One region of the Streptomyces sp. SAI-127 genome, then DNA from elsewhere that is predicted to be linked to it. Evidence: riboswitches for the same ligand, from Rfam matches in the RefSeq annotation. Region 1 holds a riboswitch; each other region holds the start of a gene.
What was found. Region 1 has a riboswitch for thiamine pyrophosphate ahead of thiC (phosphomethylpyrimidine synthase ThiC). Riboswitches for the same ligand answer to the same signal wherever they lie in the genome.
Positions count from the first base shown of each region.

Region 1 (5,615 bases):
CCGACCATCGAGGACTGCCGGACCTCAGTACCCCGGAAGCCGTCCTACGGCACCGAGGAGACCGATGGACACCCCGGGAAATGGTGCGGACCGTGACCCACAGCCCGCTCAAGTTCCCTCCCGGCACCAAACAGGAGTACCGCGGCATCAACTATGTGCTGCTCGCCCTGCTCATCGAGGAGCTGACCGGCCGGCACTACGGCGAGGCGATCAAGTCCCGCATCCTGCGTCCCCTGAACCTGACGCGGACCCTGTTGCCTGGTGACGACCCGCACCTGCACGGCCCGCATGTGCACGGCTACCTCCGCATGACCGACAAGTCGCTCCAGGACATCACGACGTACGAACAGTCGAGCTCCTGGGGCGAGGGAGAACTGGTCTCATCCGCCGACGACCTCTTCCGCTTCCAGGAAGCCCTGTTCTCCGGCGTGTTACTGCCGCCCGAGGCCATGAGCCACCTCTTCGCTCTGCCGCCGCAGTCCGTTCACATGGTGGACGGCAGTCCGGCCCGCTACAGCATGGGGCTGCAGACGGCCACAGTGAACGGCGTGACGTTCTGGGGCAAGACAGGTGACACGTACGGGTACCGCACCCGTATGTTCGCCACCCGGGATCTGCGGCTCCGCTTCGTGTTGTCGTACACACCGACGCCTCTGGCCGCGAGTGAGGACATGATCAACCGGGTCGTCACCTTGCTCACCGCCTGAGCGTCTTCGGCTGTCGACGGACTCATGGGTCCGCGCCACCGCCCGGACTCGGGTGGTTCGGCGGCGCGGGCCCATTCACCTGTCGGGCTCAGTCCGCGAGCGGCAGATACACCCGGTTCCCGCTCGCCGCGAACTCCTTCGACTTCTGGGCCATGCCCTCCTCGATCTCCGTCTGGCTGTCGCCGTGGCGACGGCGGATGTCCTGGGAGATCTTCATCGAGCAGAACTTCGGCCCGCACATGGAGCAGAAGTGAGCCGTCTTGGCCGGTTCGGCCGGGAGGGTCTCGTCGTGGAACTCCCGGGCCGTGTCGGGGTCGAGGGCCAGGTTGAACTGGTCCTCCCAGCGGAACTCGAAGCGGGCGTCGGAGAGGGCGTCGTCCCAGTCCTGGGCGCCGGGGTGTCCCTTGGCGAGGTCGGCCGCATGGGCGGCGATCTTGTAGGTGATGACACCGGTCTTGACGTCGTCCCGGTTGGGCAGGCCCAGGTGCTCCTTGGGCGTGACGTAGCAGAGCATCGCGGTGCCCCACCAGGCGATCATCGCGGCGCCGATGCCGGAGGTGATGTGGTCGTAGGCCGGCGCGACGTCGGTGGTCAGCGGGCCGAGCGTATAGAACGGAGCTTCATCGCAGATCTCCTGCTGAAGGTCGATGTTCTCCTTGATCTTGTGCATCGGAACGTGCCCCGGGCCCTCGATCATGGTCTGTACGTTGAAACGCTTCGCGATCCGGTTGAGTTCCCCGAGCGTGCGCAACTCCGCGAACTGCGCCTCGTCGTTGGCGTCCGCGATCGAACCGGGCCTGAGGCCGTCGCCCAGCGAGTACGTGACGTCGTAGGCGGCGAGGATCTCGCACAGTTCCTCGAAGTTCTCGTACAGGAACGACTCCTTGTGGTGCGCGAGGCACCAGGCCGCCATGATCGAGCCGCCTCGCGAGACGATGCCGGTCTTGCGGTTGGCCGTCAGGGGTACGTACGGCAGGCGCACGCCCGCGTGGACCGTCATGTAGTCCACGCCCTGCTCGGCCTGTTCGATGACGGTGTCCTTGTAGATCTCCCAGGTCAGCTCCTCGGCGCGGCCGTCGACCTTCTCCAGCGCCTGGTAGAGCGGCACCGTGCCGATGGGAACGGGGGAGTTGCGCAGCACCCACTCGCGCGTGGTGTGGATGTTGCGGCCGGTGGACAGGTCCATGACCGTGTCGGCGCCCCAGCGGGTCGCCCAGGTCATTTTCTCCACCTCCTCCTCGATGGAGGACGTCACCGCGGAGTTGCCGATGTTGGCGTTGACCTTCACCAGGAACCGCTTGCCGATGATCATCGGCTCGATCTCCGGGTGGTTGACGTTCGCCGGCAGCACCGCGCGCCCCGCCGCGATCTCCTCGCGGACGACCTCGGGGTCGACGTTCTCCCGGATGGCCACGTACTCCATCTCCGGTGTGATCTCACCGCGACGGGCGTAGGCGAGCTGCGTGACCGCCCCGCCGTCACGGCTACGGCGCGGCTGGCGCGGCCGCCCCGGGAAGACCGCGTCGAGGTTACGGAGGCCACCCCGCGGTGAGGTGTGCTTGATCCCGTCGTCCTCGGGGCGCACGGGACGTCCCGCGTACTCCTCGGTGTCCCCGCGGGCGATGATCCAGTTGTCCCGCAGAGGCGCAAGGCCCCGTCGGACATCCGTCTCGGTGAGCGGATCGGTGTACGGGCCGGACGTGTCGTACAGCGTGACGGACTGTCCGTTGGTGAGGTGCACCTGACGGACCGGCACCCGCAGATCGGGGCGCGAGCCCTCGATGTACGCCTTGTGCCAGCCGATGGACTTCCCGGCCTCCCCGTCAAGCTGATCGGAGGCAGGCGTGCGCGCGTCCTTGATGGTCATGAGACCTACTCCCTACGCCGGCATTACCCGGTAACAGGTTCGGCGGTCGACGCAGCGATTTCCGTCTGCCGACGTTTCGTGGGGAACGTCACTCGATGGAGATGACGTTCCACGTGAAACATCGCTGGGACGGAGGTCAGCGCCCTCTCAGCCCGGTGCTCCGAGCTCCCGCGTGTACAAAGGTGGCTCCACGCTAGCGTCAATCCGGGCGCGGTGAACAGAGGGCCCCTGTCGTTCTTGCGATGATCGGTCGGTGACCACGATGCATCAGCCCCCATACCCGCCTCCCGAGCCTCCGCGCCGACCGGGCTCCGGAAACGGTCCCGGGCTCGGCCCCGGCAATGGCTCCCGCGGGCAGTTCGGAAACGGCGGGGCCGACGGCTGGCACGAGCATGAGCACGGTGGGCAGGGCGGGCACAGTGGGCAGGGCTACGGGTACGGGCCCGGAGCCGGTGGTGGAGGCCAGGTCGGTGGCACTGACCTGGGCGGCGGCCATGGTGATGGTGGCCGGGGTGGCGGTCAGGGCGGCGGGGGCTGGGGTGGTGGTGACGGCCATGGGCACGGGCACGAACCCGGCGACGGACACGGGCACGGGCACGAACCCGGCGACGGACACGGGCACGGGCACGAACCCGGCGACGGACACGGGCAGGGGGGCGGCTCCGGCAGCGGTGGTGGGCACGGCCACAGTCACAGCCACGGACCGGCAACTCCCGTCTCCAAGCACCTGCGCAAGGTCATCGCGGCGATCCTCATCCCGTTCGGCGTAGCGGTGGTGGTGGGCCTGGCAGTGCTGTGGCCCGGTGGCGCCCCGGCGCACGAACGTACCGGGGTCGGCTTCGACCGGCAGACCCAACAGGCAACGGTCACCAAGGTCGTGAGCGTCAGCTGCAAGTCGGTGAACGCCTCGGGGGAGACCCCGACCGGGGACACCTCCACCGCCGAGGGCTCCTCCGCCGAGCAGCAGGCGAACGGCACCTGCAAGAAGGCGACGATCCGGGTCGACACCGGCGACGACAAGGGCCGCACCTTCACGGAGATCGTCCAGCCGGACCAGTCCCGGCAGTTGCACGAGGGCCAGAAGGTCGTGGTCGCGTACGAGCCTTCGGCGCCCAGGGATCTGCAGTACTCGGTCGCCGACGTGAACCGCAGGCTCCCCATGGGGCTGCTCGCCGGAATCTTCGCGCTCGCCGTCGTGATCGTCGGGCGACTGCGCGGTGTCATGGCGCTGGTCGCCCTGACCATCAGCTTCCTGCTGCTGAACTTCTTCGTCCTGCCCGCGATCCTGCAGGGCTCGAACCCGCTCCTCGTGGCGGTGGTCGGGTCGAGCGCCATCATGCTGATCGCCCTCTACATGTGCCACGGTCTGTCGGCCAGAACCTCCGTGGCGGTGCTCGGCACGCTGATCTCCCTGGTGCTGATCGGCCTCCTCGGCTCGCAGTTCATCGGTTGGGCCGCGCTCACGGGCAACACGGACGACAACACCGGGCTCATCCATGGGCTGTATCCGTCGATCGACATGAGCGGCCTGCTGCTCGCCGGCGTCATCATCGGCTCGCTCGGTGTCCTCGACGACGTGACGGTCACGCAGACCTCGGCCGTGTGGGAGCTGCACGACGCCAACCCGACGATGGGCTGGCGCGGGCTCTACCGCGCGGGTATCCGGATCGGGCGCGACCACATCGCCTCCGTCGTCAACACGCTCGTCCTCGCCTACGCGGGTGCCGCGCTGCCGCTGCTGCTGCTCTTCTCCATCGCACAGTCCAGCGTGGGGACCGTCGCCAACAGTGAGCTGGTGGCGGAGGAGATCGTGCGCACGCTGGTCGGCTCGATCGGCCTCGTCGCATCGGTGCCGGTCACCACGGTCCTCGCGGCCCTGGTGGTCTCGGCGGACCGGCCGGGGGCGGAGGCGGTGGGTGCGGGGGCTCCGGCACCCGTACCGGCGACAAGCGTGAGCGCGGGCACGGCCGACAGCCGGCCGGCAGCGGCACGCGGTGGCAAGGGGCGACGGCGCAGGCGCTGAGAGGGGATCAGGGGCGCTGCCCACCTCCACCAGCGCAAGGGCGACTTCAAGCTTCGCCAGAAGCACCCTAGGGCTCCCGGCTTCCGGCTCCGACGATGAGACGAGGGTGGCCAGATCCAGCCTGCCCCGAGGTCAACCGGCCCGCCTTCCCGACAGCGCGCCACCCTCACCCTGAGCCCCGCATCGGCAGAAGCGTTCCTGCGCCCTCCCACCTCACGATTGAAGCGTTCCGTCGTCTCACCGCCATAAGGGGTCAGCCTGCGCTCTGTTCCTCCGCCAGGATCCGGTCCAGCGCCTCGTCGAGATGGGTGTCGAAATCGGCCAGCGCGGTCTCCTGCCCCAGCGGCACCACCTTGTCGGTGCGGTCGAGGAACGCGATGATCGGCGCCGTCGACGAGCGGAACAGTGCCTGATCACCGCCGACCTGAAGCCTGATCAGGACGTCGCCCAGCAGGTCGGAACCGGCGGGCGAGACCCGCACGTCGCCCTCCCCACATGGCCGGCCCACCCCGTCGATCAACAGCTCACGGCCGAAAGCCCAGGTCACCGGGTCGTCGCCCGGGAGATGGAAGGTCAGCCGGACTGCGTAGGGATCGCAGGCCTCGTAGCGCAGCTCCACCGGAATGCGGAAAGAGAGCTCCTCCGAGACGAGAAAGCTCATCATGACCTCTGCCTGTACGGTCTCGCGCATTGCCTACCCCGTCATCTGCCTTCGTTGGCCGGGAATGATCCCTCTGACACTGGTGGCATCTTGCTGAACGTGCACAACAGATCACAAGGAGTGAGTTTTCAGATACTGATAGAGATCGCCAGCGAGCCGGTCAGCCGCCCGATTTCCTCTTGCAGTTGCTGGGTTGCGGCCAGCAACCGGTCGGCCTGATGGGCAGGCAGGGAGATGGCCATCGTTGCCGCAGCGTTACCCAATGTGATCGGAATGGCCGCGCACACCGTCCCCAGCGCGTACTCCTGACGCTCTATCACCGGCTCCATCCGCGCGGTCCGTTCGAGACGCCGGAGC
Region 1 is NZ_JARXYJ010000001.1:5,298,300-5,303,914, reverse strand. It holds gene M2157_RS24275 (serine hydrolase domain-containing protein) at 1-707, shown strand, start outside; gene thiC (phosphomethylpyrimidine synthase ThiC) at 796-2,574, opposite strand; TPP riboswitch at 2,567-2,756, opposite strand; gene M2157_RS24265 (YibE/F family protein) at 2,828-4,597, shown strand; gene M2157_RS24260 (SsgA family sporulation/cell division regulator) at 4,851-5,288, opposite strand; gene M2157_RS24255 (helix-turn-helix domain-containing protein) at 5,387-5,615, opposite strand, start outside.

Region 2 (5,615 bases), 2.0 Mb from region 1:
CGGTCTCGGACTTCCCTGCCATCAGGTGGACGACTGGCACGGGGCGCAAGCGATGGACACCGATCACGGCGTTCATGACGAGCCCGAGCGAGACCACAGGGACCCGACTCTCGAAGGAACGCATCACCGCGAAACTGCGGCGGTGGGCGAGACCCTAGATACTTGACCCACAGGTGACCACCCCCACCCCACTCCGGCCTGGGCCCCCCAGTTGATCTGCCACACTGGAAGGGTTATGCCTGCACCCGGAGAACTCACTTTCGTCGCCCCCCGCGGAGCCAAGAAGCCGCCGCGGCACCTTGCCGATCTCACGCCCGCCGAGCGCAAGGAGGTCGTGGCGGGGATCGGGGAGAAGCCGTTTCGTGCCAAGCAGCTCTCGCAGCACTACTTCGCGCGGTACGCGCACGACCCGGCGGAGTGGACCGACATCCCGGCCGGCGCGCGCGGCAAGCTCCAGGAGGCGTTGCTTCCCGAGCTCATGACCGTCGTACGGCATCTGTCGACCGACCAGGGGACCACGCGCAAGACGCTGTGGCGGCTGTTCGACGGGACGCTCGTGGAGTCGGTGCTGATGCGGTACCCGGACCGGGTGACCATGTGCATCAGCTCGCAGGCGGGCTGTGGCATGAACTGCCCCTTCTGTGCCACCGGGCAGGCGGGACTGGACCGCAATCTGTCCACCGCCGAGATCGTGCACCAGATCGTGGACGGGATGCGGGCGCTCCGGGACGGAGAGGTGCCCGGCGGGCCCGCGCGGCTCTCCAACATCGTCTTCATGGGGATGGGCGAACCGCTCGCCAACTACAAGCGGGTCGTCGGGTCCATTCGTGCGCTCACCGACCCCGCGCCCGACGGGCTCGGGCTCTCCCAGCGCGGCATCACCGTGTCGACCGTGGGGCTCGTGCCCGCCATTCACCGGTTCTCCGAAGAAGGCTTCAAGTGCCGGCTCGCGATCTCCCTGCACGCGCCCGACGACGAGCTGCGTGACACCCTCGTCCCCGTGAACACGCGGTGGAAGGTTCGCGAGGTGCTCGACGCCGGGTTCGAGTACGTCGAGAAGAGCGGGCGTCGGCTGTCCATCGAGTACGCGCTCATCCGGGACATCAACGACCAGGCGTGGCGGGGCGACCGGCTCGGCCGCCTGCTCAAGGGCAAGCCGGTGCACGTCAACCTCATCCCGCTGAACCCGACTCCCGGGTCCAAGTGGACCGCCTCCCGGCCCGAGGACGAGAAGGCCTTCGTCGAGGCCATCGCCGCCCATGGTGTGCCGGTGACGGTCCGGGACACCCGTGGACAGGAGATCGACGGGGCCTGTGGTCAGCTCGCGGCCACCGAGCGGTAGTCTGACGGACGTACGTACATCTTCATATCCGACAGGGGAGCGCCACAGCGCTGAGAGTGCGGCAATCGGGCCGCAGACCCTCTGAACCTCGCCCAGGTCATTCTGGGTAGGAAGTTCGGTCATCACCGTGAACAACAAGAAGTTCCTTGCTGCCGTCGTCGGCCTCGGCCTCGTCACGCTGTCCGCGTGCGGGTCGTCGTCCGACGACTCCGAAAGCTCCGGCTCCAAGACCGTCACCCTCGTCAGCCACGACTCGTGGGCCGTCTCCAAGAACGTCCTCGCCGACTTCGAGAAGAAGTCCGGCTACCAGGTCAAGGTCCTGGAGGACGGCGACGCCGGGCAGGCCGTCAACAAGGCCATTCTCACCAAGGACAACCCGCAGGGCGACGTCTTCTTCGGCGTCGACAACACCTTGCTGTCCCGCGCGCTCGACAACGGGCTCTTCCAGTCGTACGAGGCCAAGGGCGCCGATCGGATCAAGGCCGGGTACCGGGTCGACGGGGACAAGGTCACGCCCATCGACACCGGCGACATCTGCGTCAACTACGACAAGGCCTACTTCACCGAGCACAAGCTCCAGCCGCCGACGTCGTACGACGATCTGATCAAGCCCGCCTACAAGAACCTCCTCGTCACCGAGAACGCCTCCACCTCCTCGCCGGGCCTCGGCTTCCTCCTCGGGAGCGCGGCGAAGTACGGCGACGACGGATGGCAGGGCTACTGGAAGAAGCTCAAGGCCAACGGCGTCAAGGTCGTCGACGGCTGGGAGCAGGCCTACAACGAGGAGTTCTCCGGTTCCGCCGGGGGCAAGAAGGCGAAGGCCGACCGGCCGCTCGTCGTGTCGTACGCCTCCTCGCCGCCCGCCGAGGTGATCTACGCCGACCCGAAGCCGACGACCGCCCCGACCGGCGTGGCGCAGGGCACCTGCTTCCGGCAGATCGAGTACGCCGGACTGCTGAGCAACGCCGCGAACGCCAAGGGCGGCAAGGCGTTGCTGGACTTCCTGCTCACCAAGGAGTTCCAGCAGGACATGCCGCTCAACATGTTCGTCTACCCGGTCGTGGACGGCGCCCAGGTGCCGGCCGAGTTCACGCAGTACGGTCCGCAGGCCAAGGACCCCGAGACCATGGACCCGGCGAAGATCGCCGACAACCGTGACGACTGGGTCAAGTCGTGGACCTCGCTCGTACTGAAGTAAGGCCCCGCAAGGGCGTCAAGAACGCGGCGGCCCGGCTCGGGCTGATGGCCGTGCCCGTCGCGTTCTTCGCCGTCTTCTTCGCCTATCCCGTGTCGGCGATCGTTGCGCGCGGACTCGAGACCGACGGGACCTGGCAGTTCGGCAGGATCATCGACGTCCTCACCCAGCCGGACATCCGGCACGTCCTGTGGTTCACCACCTGGCAGGCGCTCGCCTCCACGGCGCTCACGCTCCTGGTCGCGCTCCCCGGCGCGTATGTCTTCGCGCGCTTCGACTTCCCCGGCAAACAGATCCTGCGGGCCGTGGTCACCGTCCCCTTCGTGCTGCCGACCGTCGTCGTCGGTACGGCCTTCCTGGCGCTCGTCGGCCGTGGTGGGTTGCTGGACGAGTTGTGGGGCGTACGGCTGGACACCACGGTGTGGGCGATCCTGCTCGCGCACGTCTTCTTCAACTACGCGGTCGTCGTACGGACGGTCGGCGGACTGTGGGCCCAGCTGGATCCGCGTCAGGAGGAGGCCGCGCGGATGCTCGGCGCGTCCCGGCTCAGGGCCTGGCGGACGGTCACGCTCCCCGCGCTCGCGCCCGCAGTGGCCGCCGCCGCCCTCATGGTCTTCCTCTTCACCTTCACCTCCTTCGGCGTAGTGCAGATCCTCGGCGGGCCGACCTTCTCGACACTCGAAGTGGAGATCTACCGGCAGACCTCCGAGATCTTCGACCTGTCCACGGCCGCCGTGCTGACGCTGATCCAGTTCGTCGCGGTGGGCGCTGTTCTCGCCCTGCACGCGTGGACCGTACGGCGCCGGGAGACCGCGCTGCGGCTCGTGGACGAGTCCGTCACCGCCCGGCGGCCGCGAGGGGCGGGGGAGTGGGGGCTGCTGGCCGGGGTCGTGGGCAGCGTCGCCGTACTCCTGGTGCTGCCGCTCGCGGTGCTGGTGCAACGGTCGCTCGACGCTCCCGACTTCGGCTACTACCGGGCGCTGACCCACAGCGACGGCGGGGTCTTCCTCGTCGCGCCGATCGAGGCGGTCGGGAACTCACTGGAGTACGCCCTCGCCGCCACCGCCATCGCGGTGGTGATCGGGGGCCTCGCGGCGGCCGCGCTGACGCGGCGGGACGCGGGCCGGTTCGTACGGGGCTTCGACGCGCTGCTGATGCTGCCGCTCGGGGTGTCCGCGGTGACCGTCGGCTTCGGGTTCCTGATCTCGCTCGACGAGCCGCCGCTGGACCTCAGGCAGTCCTGGATCCTGGTGCCGCTCGCGCAGGCGCTGGTCGGGGTGCCCTTCGTCGTGCGGACCATGCTGCCGGTGCTGCGGGCCGTGGACCACCGGCTGCGGGAGGCCGCGGCCGTGCTCGGGGCCTCGCCGTGGCGGGTGTGGCGGGAGGTCGATCTGCCCATGGTGCGGCGGGCGTTGCTGATCGCGGCGGGCTTCGCGTTCGCCGTGTCGCTGGGGGAGTTCGGGGCGACGGTGTTCATCGCACGGCCCGACAACCCGACGCTGCCGGTCGCCGTGGCACGGCTGCTCGGGCGGGCCGGTGATCTCAACTACGGCCAGGCGATGGCCCTTTCGACGATCCTGATGGTGGTGTGCGCGGTGGCGTTGCTGGTCCTTGAGCGGCTGCGGACCGACCGGACCGGGGAGTTCTGATGCTGCTGAGCCTTGAGGACGCGACGGTACGGTTCGGCGGGCGGGCCGTGCTCGACGAGGTCGGTCTCGATGTCGCCGAGCACGAGATCGTGTGTGTGCTCGGGCCCAGCGGCAGCGGCAAGTCGACACTGCTGCGGGCGGTGGCCGGCCTTCAACCGCTCGACCGGGGCCGGGTCCTGCTCGACGGGCGTGACCAGGGCGGGGTGCCCGCGCACAAGCGCGGGGTCGGTCTGATGTTCCAGGACCATCAGCTCTTCCCGCAGCGGGACGTGGGCGCGAATGTGGCCTTCGGATTGCGGATGCACGGAGCCGCGAGGGCACAACAGGACGAGCGGGTGCGGGAGTTGCTCGACCTCGTCGGGCTTCCGGGTGCCGCCCGCCGGGCTGTCGGCGCGCTCTCCGGAGGTGAGCAGCAGCGGGTCGCGCTGGCCCGCGCGCTCGCGCCCCGGCCCCGGCTGCTGATGCTCGACGAGCCGCTCGGACAGCTGGACCGCTCGCTGCGGGAGCGGCTGGTCGTCGAACTGCGGGAGCTGTTCGGGCGGTTGGGCACCACGGTGCTCGCGGTCACCCACGACCAGGGCGAGGCCTTCGCGCTGGCCGACCGGGTCGTGGTGATGCGGGACGGGCGGATCGCCCAGTCCGGTACGCCTCTTGAGGTGTGGCAGCGGCCGGCGGACGAGTTCGTGGCCCGCTTCCTCGGCTTTGAGAACGTCGTCGAGGGCACGGTGGCGGGGGAGTTCGCGGACACGGTGTGGGGGAAGGTTCCGGTGCCTTCGGGAGCCGCCCAGGGGGTCAGGAGCGTGCTGGTGCGACCGGCGGGAGTGCGGCTCATGGCGGCCGACGAGGGCCTGCGCTGCACGGTGGCCGCGCGGACCTTCAAGGGCACCCACGTGGCCGTACATCTGCACCCTGGGGAGGGCGGGCCGCGGTTGGAGGCCGCGTGCGCGCTTCGTGAGGCGCCGGAGGTCGGGGACACGGTCGGGGTGGAGTTCGACCCGGCCGAAATCCTCGTGCTGGACTGACCGGGCGGACATAGGGTGCGGGGCATGACCCTGCTCTCACACGACCGCTACTGCGACGAGATCGCTCACCAAGTAGGCCTGCTGAGGGACGTACTGACGTCCGGGGTCGACCTGTCCGTGACCGTGCCGACCTGCCCGGAGTGGTCGCTGGAGCAGCTGGTGCGGCACACCGGGGGCGCGCTGCGCTGGGTGGAGCTGATGGTGCGGACCCGGGCCCAGGAGGAAGTGCCCGAGGACCGGGTGCCGTTGGGGGAAGGGCCCGAGGACGCCGGGGCGCTGGACGCCTGGCTCGCGGAGACGGGGGAGATGCTCGGCGCCGCGCTTCGGGAGGCAGGGCCGGATGCCAAGGTGTGGTCCTGGGCCGGGATACCCACCTCGGGCTTCTGGGCCCGCAGGATGGCACACGA
Region 2 is NZ_JARXYJ010000001.1:3,311,907-3,317,521, reverse strand. It holds gene M2157_RS14950 (hypothetical protein) at 1-158, shown strand, start outside; gene rlmN (23S rRNA (adenine(2503)-C(2))-methyltransferase RlmN) at 236-1,342, shown strand; TPP riboswitch at 1,366-1,473, shown strand; gene M2157_RS14940 (thiamine ABC transporter substrate-binding protein) at 1,470-2,540, shown strand; gene M2157_RS14935 (iron ABC transporter permease) at 2,585-4,186, shown strand; gene M2157_RS14930 (ABC transporter ATP-binding protein) at 4,186-5,208, shown strand; gene M2157_RS14925 (maleylpyruvate isomerase family mycothiol-dependent enzyme) at 5,233-5,615, shown strand, end outside.
Region 2: it holds a riboswitch for thiamine pyrophosphate, as region 1 does, so the genes downstream of both, M2157_RS14940 (thiamine ABC transporter substrate-binding protein) here and thiC (phosphomethylpyrimidine synthase ThiC) in region 1, are expected to answer to the same signal.

Region 3 (5,615 bases), 2.3 Mb from region 1:
CACGGTGCCGAGTACGGCTCCGGTGGTGCTGGTCACGGTGTCGACCGACCGCACGAGTCCGAAGTCGGCGACCTTGACCCGGCCGTCGTCCCCTATCAGGACGTTCTCCGGCTTCATGTCCCGGTGCACGAAACCCGCGCGGTGCGCTGCGCCGAGCGCGGCGAGCACGGGCTCCAGGATGTCCAGGGCGGCGCGCGGCTGCAGGGCCCCGCGCTCGCGCAGCACGTCCCGCAGGGTGCACCCGGCGACGTACTCCATGGCGAGATAGACGTACGACCCGTCGGTGCCCTGGTCGAAGACCTGCACGACGTTGGGGTGGGCGAGCCGGGCGACGGACTTGGCCTCCCGGATGAACCGCTCGACGAAGACGCCGTCCGCCGCGAGCGCGGGGTGCATCACCTTGAGCGCGAGCACGCGGTCCAGACGGGTGTCCAGGGCCCGGTAGACCGTGGCCATCCCGCCGACCGCGATCCGCGCGTCCACGCGATAGCGGCCGTCGAGCACCTGCCCGACCAGCGGGTCCTGAAGGGTCGTATCCACGCAGGTGAGTCTACGAGCCGTCGCTGACAGCCCGTCCAGTTCGGCCGATATCGAGGCGGGACTGCAGCGTAGCTGTGACGCAGATCGCACGGAGTTGCCGGTCGGGGGCAGGTGTGCCGCTGGGTCACCTCACTGGCCCCGGCGCCCACGTCAGGTCACTGGAAAGCGGGCCGCTCCGGGTCCAGTGCCGCCCTGCCCTCCACCGGAGACGACGCCTCGGCGAAGTGCCGTCGAGGGATCCGTCCCGCCCGGGACGCCAGCCGCCCCGCCTCCACCGCGTGCCGCATCGCATGCGCCATCAGCTCGGGCTCCTGCGCCCGCGTCACCGCTGAGGCGAGCATCACACCCGCGCACCCGAGCTCCATCGCCAGGGCCGCGTCCGACGCCGTGCCCGCCCCCGCGTCCAGGATCACCGGCACACGCGCGTGCTCGACGATCAGCTGGAAGTTGTGCGGGTTGCGGATGCCGAGGCCCGAGCCGATCGGTGAGCCCAGCGGCATGATCGCCGCGCAGCCCGCGTCCTCCAGTTTCCGGGCGAGCACCGGGTCGTCGTTCGTGTACGGCAGCACCGTGAAACCGTCGTCCACCAGGGTCTCCGCCGCGTCCAGCAGCTCTATGGGGTCCGGCAGAAGGGTGCGCTCGTCGGCGATGACCTCCAGCTTGACCAGGTCTGTGCCGAGCGCCTCGCGCGCGAGGCGGGCCGTCAGGACGGCCTCTCCGGCGGTGAAACAGCCCGCCGTGTTCGGGAGCACCCGGATGCCGAGCCGCTCCAGTACGGACAGCACCGAGCCGTGCACCGAGGGGTTCACGCGCCGCATCGCGACCGTCGTCAGCTCGGTGCCGGAGGCGACCAGTGCTCGCTCGAGCACGTCCAGGCTGGGCGCTCCGCCCGTGCCCATGATCAGCCGGGACGAGAAGGACGTACCGCCGATGACAAAGGGATCGTCGGCCATGGGTCAGCCTCCTTGGACGGCGGTGAGGACTTCCACGCGGTCTCCCTCGGAGAGGGACGTGGAGGGCCACTGCGCGCGCGGGACGACGGTTTCGTTGAGCGCGGCGGCCACCCCGGAGGGCGCCTGCGTCAGCGCCCGCACGACGGTGTCGAGAGCCGTGCCGGAAGCGAACTCCCGCGGCTCTCCGTTGACGGAGATGTTCATGCCGGCTGCTCCAGGAGTTCCGCGGCGCCGAATCGCCTCGGGGTGAACGGGCGTGCCACGTCGGGGAGTTCGCCCGTCGTCAGGACGTGCGCCATGGCGTCCCCGGTGATCGGCGTGAGCAGTACGCCATTGCGATAGTGGCCGGTCGCGAGCACCAGCCCGGTCAGTTCCGTGGGCCCGAGCAGCGGGGCGTTGTCCGGGGAGCCCGGGCGCAGCCCCGCGCGGGTCTCCGTCAGCGGCAGCTCGGTGATGCCGGGGACGAGTTCGTGGGCGTCCCGCAGCAGCTCGTACACCCCGCCCGCGGTCACCGTCGTGTCCCAGCCCAGCTCCTCGCTGGTCGCGCCGATCACCAGCTCGCCGTTCTCCCGCGGCACCAGGTAGACCTGGCTGCCGCGCACCACGGCCCGCACAGTGCGGCTCAGGAAGGGCGCGCTGCGCGCAGGCACGGTCAGCCGCAGCACCTGGCCCTTCACGGGCCGTACCGGGGGCAGGACGTCCGCGGGGACCCCTTCGAGGCGGCCGCTGAGGCTTCCGGCGGCGAGCACCACCTGGCCCGCGCCCAGCTCGTCGCCGTCGGTCGTGGTGAGCCCTGCGGCCCGGTCCCCTGCGACACGGAGGCCCTTGGCCCACGCGCGGTGGAAGACGACACCCGCCTGCTCGCACGCGGCCAGCAACGCGCGCGTGAGCCGCCGTGGATCGATCTGGTGGTCGCCGTCCACCCGCAGTCCGCCCCGCACCCCCGGTGCGAGCATCGGCTCCAGGCGTCGGCACTCCCGGCCGGACAGCCACTCCGACTCCAGCCCCGACTGCCGCTGGAGCGCGTGCAGTTCGCGCAGGTGGGCGCGGTCGTCGGCGTCAAGGGCCACCGCGAGCGTGCCGCAGCGGCGGTAGCCGAGGTCGAGACCGGTCAGGTCGGTGAGCTCGGCCGCGAAGTCGGGATAGCGCTGGGCCGAGGCGAGGTTCAGCCCCAGCAGGGTCTGCTCGCCGTAGTGCAGTTCGGTGACAGCGGCCAGCATCCCGGCGGCCACCTGGGCGGCCCCGCCGCCCGGTTCGGGGTCCACGACGGTCGTGGTGAGTCCGCGCTGCGCGGCCCGCCAGGCCGTGACCAGGCCGATGATGCCGCCCCCGACGACGAGGACGTCTGACGTACGTGAGGACATGGGCGTCCAGCCCCTCCCTTCGCCGGCATGACCCGGATCAGGTTCGTACGGTCGGAGGCCGCCCAGCCTCCCTCTCAGCCCGGTGCGTCCGGGCTCCCGCGAGTGCTCTACGTTGGCCACCCTAGCCCGTGCCCGTGCGCCTCTGTAAGGGAGCCTTCCGCCATGCCCCGCTCGCTCGACGGTCTCCTCCTCGCCCCGGTGGCCGATCAGGCCCCGGGTCAGGTGGGTACTCGGACCCGGTTCACCTACCACGAGAAGGACGGGGAGATCTGGGCCGAGTACGCGGGCGGTGACGTCGTGCGCGGACATCTCGTCGGCACGCGCGCGGGGGATCGTCTCGACTTCCGGTACGTGCAGCTCAAGCAGGACGGAACGACATCCTCCGGGCACTGCGTCTCGACGGTCGTGGAGCTTCCCGACGGTCGGCTGCGGTTGGAGGAGACGTGGGAGTGGGAGTCGCAGCCGGGCAGCGGGACGAGCGTTGTGGAACAGGTCACTGAGCACGACTCCTGACTGACTGATTGTCAGGTGACTAGGGTGATCAAATGAGCGAGCAGACGCAGGCGCAGCGGCGGGTGGTCGTGGTCGGCGCGGGCATGGCCGGCGTACAGACCGCGGTCGCTCTGCGCGAACAGGGATTCAAGGGCACGGTCACGGTGATCGGCGCGGAGCCCCACCAGCCGTACGACCGTCCGCCGCTGTCCAAGGCCGTGCTGCTCGGCAAGGCCGAGGGCTCGGCCTTCGACGTGGACTTCGAGGCCCTCGGCATCGAACTGCTGCTCGGCCGCGAGGCGCTGGGCGTGCGCCCGGAAGCGCACGAACTGGACACCGAGGCCGGGCCTGTCCCGTACGACGCCCTGGTCCTCGCCACCGGTGCCGAACCGATCCGGCTGCCCGGCACGGAGGGTGTACCGGGCGTGCATCTGCTGCGCACCCTGGACGACGCCGAGCGGCTGCGCCCCGTGCTCGCCCGACAGCACGACATCGTGGTCGTCGGCGCGGGCTGGATCGGCGCCGAGTTCGCCACCGCCGCGCGTGAGTCGGGCTGCGCGGTGACGGTCGTGGAAGCCGCCGACCGGCCGCTCGCGGGCGCGCTGCCCGCCGAGGTGGCCGCGCCGATGACCTCCTGGTACGCCGACGCGGGTGCCGTGTTGCGCACCCACGCGCGCGTGGAGCGTGTCGAGCCCGGCGCGGTCGTCCTGGACGACGGCTCCCGGGTGGCCGCCGACGCGGTCGTGGTGGGTGTCGGCGCACGGCCCGCCACGGCCTGGCTCGCCGGTTCGGGCATCGAACTCGGCGCTCACCGCGAGGTCGTCGCCGACGACCGGCTGCGCACTTCCGTACCGGACGTCTACGCGGTCGGTGACTGCGCCTCCTTCCCCTCGGGCAGGTACGGCGAGCGCCTGCTGGTCCACCACTGGGACAACGCCCTCCAAGGCCCCCGCACGGTGGCCGCCGACATCCTGGGCGAGACCCGCCCGGTCTACGACCCCGTTCCGTACTTCTGGTCCGAGCAGTTCGGCCGCTTCGTCCAGTACGCCGGCCACCACGCGTCCGCTGACACGACGCTGTGGCGCGGCGAGCCGTCGGGCCCCGCCTGGACGGTGTGCTGGCTGCGCGAGAGGCGCCTGGTGGCCCTCCTGGCGGTGGGCCGGCCCCGCGACCTGGCCCAGGGCCGCCGCCTGATCGAGGCGGGCGCGGAGATGGACCCGGAGCTGCTCGCGGACCCGGCGAGGCCGCTGAAGGCGGCGACGGCATAGGCGACCACCGGGTGGGCCGCTGCGAGAACTGCGTTCCCCCGCCGGGGCGCCCCGGCTTCCGACTGTCAGTGCGGGATGGCACGCTTAATCCCGTGACCGAGATTGACGCAAAGATCGATGCTCTCGTCCCCGCCTGGCTCACCCTCCCCGACATCGCAGAAGTGCTCGATGTCGAGGTGACGCGTGTGCGGCAGCTGGTCAAGGACGGCCAGCTCATCGCCGTACGCCGTGGTGAGAACCGCGCGCTGCACGTTCCCGCCGCCTTCATCGACGGGGTCGAGCAGAAGGTCGTCAAGGGCCTGGCCGGGACCCTGACGCTCCTGAGGGACGACGGCTTCACCGACGAAGAGATGCTGGAGTGGCTCTTCACGCCCGACGAGAGCCTGCCCGGCACCCCCGCGCAGGCCCTGAGCGAGAATCGCGGCACGGAGGTGAAGCGCCGGGCCCAGGCGCTCGCCGTCTGATCCGAACCACACCGGCGTACGGGCCGTGACTGCCGAGGCCACGGCCACGGTCCGGCACGGCCCGTACGCCACCGAACCCGGGGGAGACTCACGCATGCCCGACACCACCCGTGACCGGCTCGCCGACGCCCGCGTCTACCTCTGCACGGACGCCCGCAAGCACCAGGGCGACCTCGCCGAGTTCCTGGACGCGGTCCTGGCCGGGGGCGTCGACATCGTGCAGCTGCGGGACAAGGGCATGGAAGCGGCCGAGGAACTGGAGCATCTCCAGGTCTTCGCCGACGCCTGCGCGCGGCACGGCAGGCTTCTCGCGGTCAACGACCGGGCCGACGTCGCCCACGCGGCGGGCGCCGGTGTGCTGCACCTCGGCCAGGGCGACCTGCCCGTCCCCGCCGCCCGCGCGATCCTCGGCGACGACATCCTCATAGGTCGCTCCACGCACGCCGAGGCGGAGGCCGCCGCTGCCGCGGTCCAGGACGGCGTGGACTACTTCTGCACCGGCCCCTGCTGGCCGACCCCCACCAAGCCAGGCCG
Region 3 is NZ_JARXYJ010000001.1:7,633,675-7,639,289, forward strand. It holds gene pknB (Stk1 family PASTA domain-containing Ser/Thr kinase) at 1-540, opposite strand, end outside; gene M2157_RS35075 (thiazole synthase) at 696-1,493, opposite strand; gene thiS (sulfur carrier protein ThiS) at 1,497-1,697, opposite strand; gene thiO (glycine oxidase ThiO) at 1,694-2,857, opposite strand; TPP riboswitch at 2,855-2,967, opposite strand; gene M2157_RS35090 (hypothetical protein) at 3,020-3,370, shown strand; gene M2157_RS35095 (FAD-dependent oxidoreductase) at 3,403-4,617, shown strand; gene M2157_RS35100 (Rv2175c family DNA-binding protein) at 4,710-5,081, shown strand; gene thiE (thiamine phosphate synthase) at 5,176-5,615, shown strand, end outside.
Region 3: it holds a riboswitch for thiamine pyrophosphate, as region 1 does, so the genes downstream of both, thiO (glycine oxidase ThiO) here and thiC (phosphomethylpyrimidine synthase ThiC) in region 1, are expected to answer to the same signal.

Region 4 (5,615 bases), 2.0 Mb from region 1:
AACCAGCGCTCGGCACGGGTCTCGCGGGTGCGCCGCACGATCGCGGAGTCCGCCGCGTGCATCGCGATCCAGGCCCCGGACGCCTCCCGCACCTTGCCGGAGAGGCCGTGGTGGTCGGGGTGGTGGTGGGTGATGACCACGCCGTGGATCCCGCCCACGTCGGTCCCGCACGCGGTCAGCCCCTCGGCGAGGGTGTCCCAGGAGTCCGGGTCGTCCCAGCCGGTGTCGACCAGCACCGGTCCTCGGTCGGTCTCGACGACGTACACCAGGGTGTGGCCGAGCGGATTGTCGGGGATGGGCACCTGAACGGACCGGACGCCGCCACCATGGTCGTACACCTGCGCCATGAGCTCCCCAATCACCGCGTTCCCAGCATGATAACTAGAACGAGTTTCGACGGTAGCCCGAGGTCACCAACAGTCGTGGTGTGCGGGCCGTGGACTCCTCCCAGTGGAACTGGTATCAGTTCCGTATCTGATGGATCGTCAGTAAGCCGCCCCGGGGAGGCAGTCGCCATGACCGAGCTCGTGGAACACGGACAGCTGTTCATCGGCGGGGAGTTGACCGACCCCCTGGGCAAGGACGTCATCGAGGTGATCTCCCCGCACACCGAGGAGGTCATCGGACGCGTGCCGCACGCCTCGCGCGCGGACGTGGACGCGGCGGTCGCCGCCGCACGCACCGCCTTCGACGAGGGACCCTGGCCGCGGATGTCGCTCGACGAGCGCATCGAGGTCGTCACCAGGATCAAGGACGCGATCGCGGTCCGGCACGAGGAGATCGCCCGCGTGATCTCCTCCGAGAACGGCTCCCCGTACTCCTGGAGCGTCCTCGCACAGGCCCTCGGCGCGATGATGGTCTGGGACTCGGCGATCACGGTCGCACGCGGCTTCACGTACGAGGAGACACGCGACGGAGTGCTCGGCCGCATCCTCGTGCGCCGCGAGCCGGTCGGGGTCGTGGCGGCCGTGGTGCCCTGGAACGTCCCGCAGTTCGTCGCCGCCGCCAAGCTCGCCCCCGCGCTGCTCACCGGCTGCACGGTGGTGCTCAAGCCGTCGCCCGAGTCACCGCTGGACGCGTACATCCTGGCCGAGATCACCAAGGAGGCCGGGCTGCCGGACGGCGTCCTGTCCATCCTCCCGGCCGACCGTGAGGTGAGCGAGTACCTGGTCGGGCATCCGGGGATCGACAAGGTCTCCTTCACCGGATCGGTGGGCGCGGGCAAGCGCGTGATGGAGGTCGCCGCCCGCAATCTCACGCGCGTGACCCTGGAGCTGGGCGGCAAGTCGGCGGCCGTGGTCCTCCCGGACGCGGACGTCGAGACGGCCGTCGCCGGGATCGTCCCGTCCGCCTGGATGAACAACGGCCAGGCCTGCGTGGCCCAGACCCGCATCCTGCTGCCCCGCTCCCGCTACGACGAGTTCGCCGAGGCCCTTGCCGCGGCGGCGAGTGCACTGGTCGTCGGCGACCCGCTCGACCCGGCCACCCAGGTCGGCCCGCTGGTCGCCGAACGCCAGCAGCGCCGCAACCTCGACTACATCCGCATCGGCCAGGAGGAGGGCGCCAAGATCCTCACCGGCGGCGGGCGTCCGGCGGGCCTGGAGCGCGGCTGGTACGTCGAGCCGACGCTCTTCGGCGACGTCGACAACTCGATGCGGATCGCGCGCGAGGAGATCTTCGGACCGGTGATCTGCCTCCTTCCCTACGGCGACGAGTCCGAGGCGGTGAAGATCGCCAACGACTCGGACTACGGACTGTCGGGCAGCGTGTGGACGGCCGACGTCGAGCGCGGCATCGAGGTCGCCCGCCAGGTCCGTACCGGCACCTACAACGTCAACACCTTCAGCCTCGACATGCTCGGCCCCTTCGGCGGCTACAAGAGCTCCGGCCTGGGAAGGGAGTTCGGCCCCGAGGGCTACGGCGAGTACCTGGAGCACAAGATGATCCATCTGCCGGCCGGCTGGGAGGCGTGAGCGGCGATGGGAGACCGCTGGCACGTCGAGGTCGACCGCTCCCTGTGCATCGGCTCCGCGCAGTGCGTGCACACCGCCCCCGACGGCTTCCGCCTGGACACCGCCCGCCAGTCCCACCCCGCCGACCCGGAGAGCGACGCCAACGAGAAGATCCTGGCGGCGGCGGAGAACTGCCCGGTGGAGGCCATCATGATCACGCTGCTGGGGAGCGGGGAGCCGGTGTTCCCGCCGGAGGAGTAGGAGCCGAGAAAATCATGGTTTGAGAGGGTTCATTCCCGGACGAGGGTTCTATTCTGGACATAGGCCTACGAGGCGAGTGAGGGAGTCCCACCGAAGTAGCCGACTCAGGCGAGATGCGAAGGCTTCCGCCAGGGCCGACGTCGACGGTAGGGCTGAGAGGCCGAAGAGCAGCGGGAAGGCTCGACGGCGACCCCCAGAACCTGATCCGGACCATACCGGCGAAGGGAACCCGTCTCGTAGGTCCCTCACGTGCTCCCCGCCGGTGTGAGGGCTTACGCTCCTGCGGTCGTCGTCAGCGCATCGCGGGAGTGGGGAAGCGTGGAGAAGTCCGAGGCCAAGAAGCTGATCAAGCAGGCACGGGTCGCTTGGGACGCCGAGGACTGGCTGCGCGCCGCCGAGCTGTACGAGCAGGTGCTCGCACACTTCCCGGACCTGAAGGCAAGCGCCGTGTGGTGGTACGACGCCGCGCTCGCCCACAAGTTCCTGCGGAACTGGGCCAAGGCGTATGAGCTGGGCCGGGAGGCCGCGGCCCGCTCCCCGCGCGGCGAGGGCGACCCGGCGTACTGGAACCTCGGCATCGCGGCCACGATCCAGCGGGACTGGGCGACGGCACGGGACGCGTGGAGCGGCTTCGGCATCGAACTCCCCGACGGGGAAGGGCAGATCGACGCGCGCTTCGGGTACGCCTGCGTGCGCCTCGACACCGGCGGCGAGCGCGAGGTCGTCTGGATCGAGCGGCTGTGCCCCACCCGCGGCCGGGTCGTCAGCGTGCCCGTCACGGGCGGACGGCGCTACGGCGAGATCGTCGTCCACGACGGCGAACCGAAGGGCGAGCGGGTCGTCGAGGGCTCGACGTACCCCGTCTTCGAGGAACTCCTGCTCTTCGAGGCGTCCGAACTGCCCACCCTGGAGGTCACGGTGGCCGCGGGCGAGAAGGCCGACCTGGAGGCCCTCCTGGAGCTGTTCACCGACCACGGCTTCGGCGCCGAGCCGGCGAGCAGCGTCCGCATGATGTGCGCCTGCTGCAGCGAGGGCACCCACGAACAGGAGCGCGCCGTCGACGCCGGCGCCCAGCAGGTCTCCCTCGCGGCCCCCGAGACGGAGGCCCGACGCCTGCTGGAACGGTGGGCGGGGGAGACGGCGACGGGACGGAGCTGGAGCGGACTGGCGGCCGTCGGCTAGCGCCGGGGCGGTGGGGCCGGGGCGCCAGGACCGGGGCGGTCGGACCGGGGCGCCAGGACCGGGGCGCCAGGACCGGGATGCTAGGACGGCGGTTCCGTGAGGTCGATCAGTCGGCACACCGTCTCGATGTCGATCTTCACCTGGGCGATGGAGGCCCGGCCCGAGAGCCAGGTGATCAGGGCCGAGTGCCAGGTGTGCTCGATGACGCGGACCGCGGAGAGCTGCTCGGGCGTCGGGTCCTCGAGCCCCATGGCGTCCAGGATGATCAGCGTGGTCTGGTGGGAGACCTGGTCGACCTCCGGGCTCACACTGCGGTCCGCGAAGGTCAACGCGCGGACCATCGCGTCCGCCAGATGCGGCTCGCGCTGGAGCGCCCGGAAGGCCCGCATCAGGGTCTCCGCGACCCGCTCGGCCGCCGTCTCGCCCTGCGGCGGCTTCTTGCGGAGCGTGCCGTGCATGTGTTCCAGCTGGTCCTGCATGGTGGCGACCAGCAGATGGATCTTGGAGGGGAAGTACCGGTAAAGGGTGCCGAGCGCCACCTGTGAGGACTCCGCGACCTCCCGCATCTGCACCGCGTCGAACCCGCCGCGGCTCGCCAGCTGCGCGCTCGCGTGCAGGATGCGGCGGCGCCGCGCCTCCTGTCGCTCGGTCAGCGGCGGTGTGTCGGGTCGTACGGTGCTGGCTTCCACTCTGGCCGGCTTGGCCACCTTGTCCACCTTGGGTTCCGTGACAGTCCGTGAGGATGTGTGATCACTCAGCATGCCAGGGTGCCGGTCGTGGCGTGAATCACCTGATCCACCGCTCACAGGACCCCTACCTGCCGGTAGATTCAGAGCCTCCTGAACGATCAAGTCTGAAACTTGTTCTAGATTACCTTCTCGTCGTAATCTCGCGGGACAGTGCAGGCAGAAGGGGGCCCAGAGTGACCGCTGAGGCCAGTCAGGCAGGGGCCTTTGAGGGCCCGGCCGCCGACGGCGAGCGACCGCTCCGTATCGCGCTCCTCACCTACAAAGGGAACCCGTTCTGCGGCGGCCAGGGTGTCTACACACGCCACCTCTCACGCGAACTGGCCCGCCTCGGCCACCGTGTCGAGGTCATAGGCTCCCAGCCCTACCCCGTTCTCGATCCGGGCTACGACGGCCTGAGCCTGACCGAGCTGCCCAGCCTGGACCTCTACCGCTCTCCGGATCCCTTCCGCACCCCGAAACGCGACGAGTACCGCGACTGGATAGACGCCCTGGAAGTCGCCACGATGTGGACCGGCGGCTTCCCCGAGCCGCTCACCTTCTCCCTGCGGGCCCGACGTCATCTCCGGGCCCGCAGCGGTGAGTTCGACGTGATTCACGACAACCAGACCCTCGGTTACGGCCTGTTGGGCGATGTCGGCGCTCCGCTGGTGACCACCATCCACCACCCCATCACCGTGGACCGGCAGTTGGAGCTGGACGCGGCCGAGGGATGGCGGCAGCGGCTGTCCAAGCGCCGCTGGTACGCCTTCACCCGTATGCAGAAGCGCGTGGCCCGCCGCGTGCCGTCCGTGCTCACCGTCTCCGGCACCTCCCGCCAGGAGATCGTCGACCACCTCGGCGTGCGCGACGACCGCATCCACGTCGTCCACATCGGCGCCGACACCGACCAGTTCTCGCCGGATCCGTCGGTGCGCGTGGTGCCGGGCCGGATCGTCACGACCTCCAGCGCGGACGTCCCCCTCAAGGGCCTCGTCTTCCTCGTCGAGGCGCTCGCGAAGGTCCGCACGGAACACCCCGGGGCGCACCTCATAGTTGTGGGCAAGCGACCGGCCGAGGGCCCGGTCGCCCAGGCCATGGAGCGCTACGGCCTCGAAGGCGCCGTCGACTTCGTCAAGGGCATCACGGACGCCGAACTGGTCGACCTCGTCCGCTCGGCGGAGGTCGCCTGCGTGCCCTCGCTCTACGAAGGCTTCTCACTCCCGGCGGCGGAAGCCATGGCCACGGGCACCCCGCTGGTCGCCACGACGGGCGGCGCCATCCCCGAGGTCGCCGGGCGCGACGGCGAGACATGCCTGGCGGTACCGCCGGGGGACCCGGGCGCACTGGCGACCGCCCTGAGCCGTCTCCTGGGCGACCCGGACCTGAGGGCGCGACTCGGCCGGGCCGGACGTGAGCGGGTACTGGCGAAGTTCACCTGGGCGAAAGCCGCGGAGGGCACCGTGGCCCGGTACCGCGAGGCGATCGCCGGACC
Region 4 is NZ_JARXYJ010000001.1:7,308,581-7,314,195, forward strand. It holds gene M2157_RS33660 (MBL fold metallo-hydrolase) at 1-347, opposite strand, end outside; gene M2157_RS33665 (aldehyde dehydrogenase) at 516-1,973, shown strand; gene M2157_RS33670 (ferredoxin) at 1,980-2,213, shown strand; TPP riboswitch at 2,282-2,457, shown strand; gene M2157_RS33675 (tetratricopeptide repeat protein) at 2,532-3,395, shown strand; gene M2157_RS33680 (TetR family transcriptional regulator) at 3,476-4,111, opposite strand; gene M2157_RS33685 (glycosyltransferase family 4 protein) at 4,318-5,615, shown strand, end outside.
Region 4: it holds a riboswitch for thiamine pyrophosphate, as region 1 does, so the genes downstream of both, M2157_RS33675 (tetratricopeptide repeat protein) here and thiC (phosphomethylpyrimidine synthase ThiC) in region 1, are expected to answer to the same signal.